2 regions of the Aestuariivivens sp. NBU2969 genome follow, and region 2 is predicted to be linked to the other one. Evidence: riboswitches for the same ligand, from Rfam matches in the RefSeq annotation. Region 2 holds a riboswitch; the other holds the start of a gene.
The links. Region 2 has a riboswitch for S-adenosylmethionine ahead of K7G79_RS02585 (O-acetylhomoserine aminocarboxypropyltransferase/cysteine synthase family protein). Riboswitches for the same ligand answer to the same signal wherever they lie in the genome.
Positions count from the first base shown of each region.

Region 1: it holds a riboswitch for S-adenosylmethionine, as region 2 does, so the genes downstream of both, K7G79_RS07035 (hypothetical protein) here and K7G79_RS02585 (O-acetylhomoserine aminocarboxypropyltransferase/cysteine synthase family protein) in region 2, are expected to answer to the same signal.

Region 1 is NZ_JAIOUU010000007.1:587-4,006, forward strand. Features, by position in the region: gene K7G79_RS07025 ((deoxy)nucleoside triphosphate pyrophosphohydrolase) at 1-163, opposite strand, end outside; gene K7G79_RS07030 (YDG/SRA domain-containing protein) at 150-1,028, opposite strand; SAM-I-IV-variant riboswitch at 1,139-1,236, shown strand; gene K7G79_RS07035 (hypothetical protein) at 1,301-1,738, shown strand; gene K7G79_RS07040 (CHAP domain-containing protein) at 1,810-2,397, shown strand; gene K7G79_RS07045 (hypothetical protein) at 2,598-3,197, shown strand; gene K7G79_RS07050 (DUF262 domain-containing protein) at 3,410-3,420, shown strand, end outside.
Region 2 is NZ_JAIOUU010000002.1:193,244-196,663, reverse strand. Features, by position in the region: gene K7G79_RS02590 (hypothetical protein) at 1-1,103, shown strand, start outside; SAM riboswitch class I at 1,196-1,339, shown strand; gene K7G79_RS02585 (O-acetylhomoserine aminocarboxypropyltransferase/cysteine synthase family protein) at 1,455-2,732, shown strand; gene thrA (bifunctional aspartate kinase/homoserine dehydrogenase I) at 2,732-3,420, shown strand, end outside.

The sequences.
Region 1 (3,420 bases), on a different contig from region 2:
CTTGAAGCTCTCTAATGAGTGAATTTTCATTTGTTTCATAATCTTCCACCTTTCCTCCAGGAAACTCCCAATAGCCTTCTAGGAACTTCCCTGGCTTTCTTCTACATAATAGAATTTTATTATCCTTATAAATTACTCCGCAAACAACCTTAATCAAACCCATGGCTTTTTCTATGGTATGAAAGATTATTGGTATCAATCTGATGTTTCTTATCAACCAATAAATCACCTGTCACTTCCCCCATCAATTTATAATCATCTGTAATAGCAAAAGAGCCTTTATCAAACATGACATGGTGATTTGGGCACATGCAAAGAAGGTTTGCAAGGCTATCATCCCCATTATGAGGTTTTCCTAATGGACGAATATGTGCTCCTTCAGAATAAAACCCACTTGGAGTTTTTATAGCCGTTCCGCAAACTTGACATTTATATTTATATAGGTTTTTAACATCAAGTGCAATCTTGGTATCTCGTACTATCCGTAAAACTGTTCCTGCTATTCTTTTTTTATCTCGAACACCGTGGTCCAATTCAGTTTCCTCTGCTGACTTTCTAGTATCGTTGGCTCCAGAATAAACTAACCTAAACCTACAGATTTTGTGTCCGCTTTTACCTTTTTCTTGCCAAGCATCAACCACACTATATAAACCAGCATATGTGTAACCACTTTTAGGGGAGAAGTCTGAATTATGCTTATGTCCTCGAATAACTCGAACAGGTAAACCTTCATTCATGCATTTAAGTAATCCTGCATTTCCTCTATTACTCCAAGATTGGTCCGCAACTTGCTTTCCTGTTTTGGGGTCATTACCACCTGCTCCTGTATATATTATTTCATCACCTAAATCTTTATCATCTTCATAACCACCTGAAAGTACAATTGCCGAAGTTCCTTCATTTCCATTACCATCTATTCCAGCACCCCAGCTTCTATGAAAACTTGTTGGCATCATTTCTTTTCGTCCTTCAAACCAATGTCCTTCTTCAATTCCAGGAATTTCACCGAATACTATTGCTCTAGGCATATCGTTATATTAAATTCTTAAAGAGTAAATTTAGAGAAATAGCTAACACTACACAAACCTGCTGGGTGTTTAATTAACTTAATAATATTTCCAAAATAACCCTATATTTAAATCATCATTACGAACCTCTTAAATAAGGTAGCAACCTGCAATAACAAGCAAAGGTGCTTTAACAATGAGCCATTATAAAGGAAAAAAGTGTTTTTTATTACCTCTTTCTTATCAATAGCTTTATTTAATCGTCATGGTAATTGATATTTAAATTATTTATTATGGACAATCAACTCATTAAATTAAAAGTAAAACAAGTATCCTCTGGGAAGCATAATTCCTTAAAAATTAAGGAGACCTTTATTGAAGCTTGTATAAAGCTAGATACTTCCATTTTTGAACCATTGATTGATGAAGACCAGTATTTTGAAGACTTAGATAAGTATAGATTTTTAAACTCAATGAAAAGTCAATTTGACTATTTAAAAAGCATCGGAATAGAAGAGGTCAAATTGGTAATGGGAACATGTAAAATGTGCTATGTTGGAGAGAGAGTATATGAGTTTTACATTGAACCTAATCAAGGTAAGCCAGCTTTTGCTTATAATATCAAAGAAGAAGATGGGAAAATAAATGATATTTTCAGATGTAACTATAGTGATGGTTATGAGCGAGATGCACATAATAATAGAAATCCAGATATCACATACCTTTTTTAATCAAAGCATAAACTAATAGTTTATGCGTTAACTATTCTTTAATATATCATTATACTTAGAAAGAATCTTATTTGAAAAATAAAAAATGGATATACGCACTCATGATTATTGTTCTTGTTGGAGCAACAAGCTTGATTCTGTTATATAAGAACAACGTTTTTTACAAAGTTGGAGATGTGGTGGACAGCTTTAATGGTATTAATGTGTATTACAACGCAAGTGTTAGTAATGTGGAAGGTAGAAATCTATCGAAAGATAATTACAACATCGGATTAAAGTATCAGTGTGTAGAGTTCGTAAAACGTTATTATTATGAGTATTTAAATCATAAAATGCCTAATAGCTATGGACATGCTAAAGACTTCTTTAATACAAAGCTTAAAGATGGAGAATACAACAAAGACCGAAATCTGATTCAATATTCAAATCCTAGTTTAAGTAAACCAAAGGTTAATGATTTAATCATTTTTGGGGCAACTAGATTTAATAGCTATGGACATGTGGCTATTGTCTCTAAGGTTATGGGTAATGAAATTGAAATCATACAGCAAAACCCTGGTAGGTATGGTAAATCTAGAGCAACTTTTGAACTTGTAAAAACCAACAATAAATGGAAAATTATTAGTAGCTCAGTTTTGGGAAGATTAAGAAAACCGTAAGAGGCAATAAATAATAAATATAAAGTGAACACCTACTTTAACTAAAAATTTTACTTAAAAACAGAAAACTGTAATTATGGTAAATGTGTAATACGCATGTAGAGAGCGTTTTTTAGGGCATTTTTTATTGCTAAAAAAAGCCAAAATAAGCCTTTTCTTGATACCTTGTCTTTCCTGCAGATAAACAAAAACTAAATATCATGGAAAGACAATTTTCAATAAAAAGAGCATTTCTGGATTTACTATTTATCAAAATTCAGCTTGAGAAGATATTCAAGGGAAATCAGAAATACAAGGAGCTAATAGATTTTATGATGTCCAATGATTTTTTAGAATCTGACGAACCAATACCTTCTTTAAAACAAATTGGTATCGACTTGGATTTAAAGCCCTATACTTTGAGAAAACTAATACAAGACTTATATAATGAGGTCTTTGATATTGAAAAAGAGAATTTCCTGGTATTTAATAAGACTGAAATATATTTCGACCTAAATTATTTTGAAAATGACAGAGGGTATTTTAAGTGCAATAATTTACCATATCTGCCAAGGGTAGGTGAAAATATTGATATTCCTTTTTTGCACGCACAGGTAGGTACAAACTATTTTTATGTAGACCATATTCGTCATAGTTTTGAGGCTGATATTCAAAGAATATTCATAAGCCTGAAATCAGGAATGTACAATAAGTACTTTCATTATGAAAAGTATAAAGCTTTTGAAGAAAGGAGAATTAGTTCTCATGACTTATTCTATAAAAATGATGTCACTATCAAGAGGAAATTGGGATTAAAATAATTTTAAGAAGATTAATTCTAAATTGAAAAAAACTTGTAATATACTGTAGGAATATACAGTGTAATTTTTATCTTTATTCCAGGCGTTAGTTTAAATAAGGCTCTATCTATCTCTCAAAGTTATGAGAATTAATATAGTTTGTGACTAATGTCATAAATTAACTATAGCAATTAACCTACATTTAGCAATCTTACTTTAATTTAAATATAGTAATGAGCAAACA
Region 2 (3,420 bases):
TTACCCGAAGTATTAGCAATCGTGCCGATGAGTTGACCATACAGGCCAAGGAACTTAGTCTGCAAAATGTTTTAGCAAGTAAACTGTCTAATCTGTCGTTACAGTTATATGGCATATTTTTAAAAACGGGTTATGTAAAGAATGATAAAGAACAACAAGTTATTACCAAGTACTTTAATAGCCGATTGCCCAAATATGATATCAATGAGTTAGGATTTCGTGAAAAACTATGGCTTTACAAATCCTATTTATGGTACAGTTTTTTAACGGTCGATTTTTTGTCTTGTTATAAATACGCCTCTAAATGGGTGGATCTATTCTATGAAAACAAGGATATGATTGTTCTTAATCCTGTATTTTTTTTAAGGGGCAATCATTATTTATTGGAAGCCTTGTTTTACTTGAGGCAATATGAAAAGTTTAGAAATACATTAACACAATTAGAAGCGGTAACTAAGGAAAAATGGTTTCCGCTAGATGATAATAATGAAAGCCTAGCTTTTTTGTATGTTTACAACAACAAATTTAATTTACATTTCATAGAAGGTAGTTTTAAGGAAGGTTTACCACTGATTGATGAGGTTTTAAAAGAGCTTCAAAACTACAGGGATAGAATAGATGAGCATCATATTATGGTATTCTATTACAAAATAGCGAGCATGTATTTTGGAACGGGTGATACTAAAAAATGTATTTTGTTTTTAGACAAAATCATAAGTAACAAATCGTTGCAAATGCGTGAGGATTTACTGTGTTTTTCTCGAATTTTAAATTTGGTGGCACATTATGAGGCGGGCTTGGACTATAATTTAGATGTGTTGATACGCAGTACTTATAAGTTCCTTATTAAGATGGAGGATCTGTATGAAGTACAGAAGGAAATCATAAAGTTCTTAAGAGGCTTGGGTGATATTTACCCACATGAGGTCAAAGGTGAATTTATCAAACTTCATGAAAAATTGAAGGTCTTTGAGAATGACCCTTATCAAAAGCGGCCTTTTTTATATTTGGATATCATTTCTTGGTTGGAATCTAAAATAAACAATCAGCCAATTGCAGATGTGATTCACAACAAATTTTTAAAGAATCAAGAGAAAAAGTAATTTTTTCATGAATTTCTTTATGAAAAATTTGGATATTAAATTATTCTAACTGAATATTTGCATTCACAAAGTTCAAAAAACTTATTGAAATGTTATCAAGAAAGGTGGAGGGATTAGACCCTATGAAACCTTAGCAACCCTTTAATTCTATTAAAGAAGGTGCTAAATTCTACCCTGTCCCTAACGTTGCACTTAGCATAGTATAAGTGTTGTTTTGGGTCCAGCGGGATAGATAACCATCAAAATTACTTCCGGTAATTATTGTAATTTCTTTTTAACATTTTTCTATGAAGTACACCTTATAGGTGCATTTGACTTTTTAATTAATTATTAATAAAAAAAATTAGAAAAATGAGTACACACAGTCTAACAACAAACGCATTACATGCTGGACATGATGTAACCCAGCATGCTGGCACTAGAGCAATCCCAATTTACCAAACAACATCTTATGTATTTAGGGATTCTGAACATGCTGCCAATTTATTTTCACTTAAGGAATTAGGTTTTATTTATACCCGTTTAAATAATCCAACTAACCAAATTTTACAAGAGCGACTTGCTGCTGTTGAGGGAGGGATTGGAGCAGTTGTTTTTGCATCTGGAACATCGGCTATTTCTACAGGGCTGTTAACCCTTTTACGCGCTGGAGACCATATTGTGGCTTCAAGTAGTTTGTATGGTGGAACGTATAACCTATTGAATGTCACCTTACCTAGATTGGGTATTACCACTACCTTTGTGGACGCTTCGAATCCCGAAAATTTTGCAAAAGCGGTACAGGACAACACCAGAGCATTTTTTGTAGAATCATTGGGAAACCCTAAATTAGATGTGTTGGATTTGGAAGGGATAGCTGAACACTCCAAAGCAGCAGGGGTACCATTTATCGTAGACAATACGGTAGCAACACCAGTTTTGCTAAACCCAATACGGCATGGAGCTAATATTGTTATTCATTCCTTAACCAAGTACATTGGCGGGCAAGGAACTTCTATAGGTGGTGCAATTGTAGATGCTGGAACGTTCGACTGGTCTAATGGCAAATTTCCAGAATTTACTGAACCTTCTGCAGGGTACCATGGCTTAAAATATTATGAGACATTGGGTGCGGCCTCATATACCTTTAAACTTATTTTAGAAGGTTTACGTGATTTTGGAGGGGCCTTAAGTCCAACCAATGCCTTTAATATCCTTCAAGGATTAGAGACTCTGCCTGTTAGAATTAAACAACATAGTGAAAATGCTTTAGATCTGGCAGAATGGTTGGAGGAGCAAGATGAAGTGGCTTGGGTGAATTATCCTGGTTTGGAGAGTAGTAAATATAAAGCTTTGGCCGATAAGTATTTACCTAAAGGACAAAGTGGTATTATAACCTTTGGTGCCAAAAGAGGTTTTGATGCCGCTAAGACCATTGCAGATGAAACTAAATTATTTTCTTTGTTAGCGAATATAGGAGATACTAAATCATTAATCATTCACCCAGCAAGTACCACACATCAGCAGTTATCTGAAATAGAACAGATATCAGCTGGTGTTTCGGCCGATTTAATAAGGCTATCTGTGGGTATTGAGGATGTGGAAGATTTAAAAGCGGATTTAAAGCAGGCTTTTGAAAAAATAAAATAGTGAATCAAGAATTGCAACATATCATTATTAATGACTTTACCACAGAAAGTAAAGTACGCATTCCTGAAATAAAGTTAAGTTATCAGTTATTCGGACAAGCTTTAAGTAAGGCCCCTGTAGTATTGGTCAATCATGCACTTACAGGAAATAGCAATGTGGCAGGGGAAGATGGTTGGTGGAAAGACTTAATTGGCAACGATAAAGTAATAGATACCAAATTATATACGGTTTTAGCCTTTAACATTCCTGGGAATGGATATGATGGTTTTGTAATTGATAATTACAAGGATTTTGTGGCCCGCGATGTCGCCAGTCTTTTTTTAAGAGGATTGCAGCGACTCAATACGGGGAAACTTTTTGCTGTAATTGGGGGATCCTTGGGAGGCGGCATAGCATGGGAAATGGCGGTTTTAAAGCCTGATTTTACAGAACATTTGATCCCTGTGGCCACCGATTGGAAATCAACGGATTGGCTCATTGCCAATTGCCAGATTCAGGAGCAGTTTCTGTTGAATTCTAAAAATCCGGTACACGACGCTCGCATGCATGCCATGTTGTGTTATCGCACTCCAGAATCTTTTAAGGAACGTTTTCAACGGTCTAAAAATGAAGATTTGGAAATTTTTAATGTAGAGAGCTGGCTGTTGCACCATGGTAAAAAATTACAGGAACGCTTTCAGCTATCTGC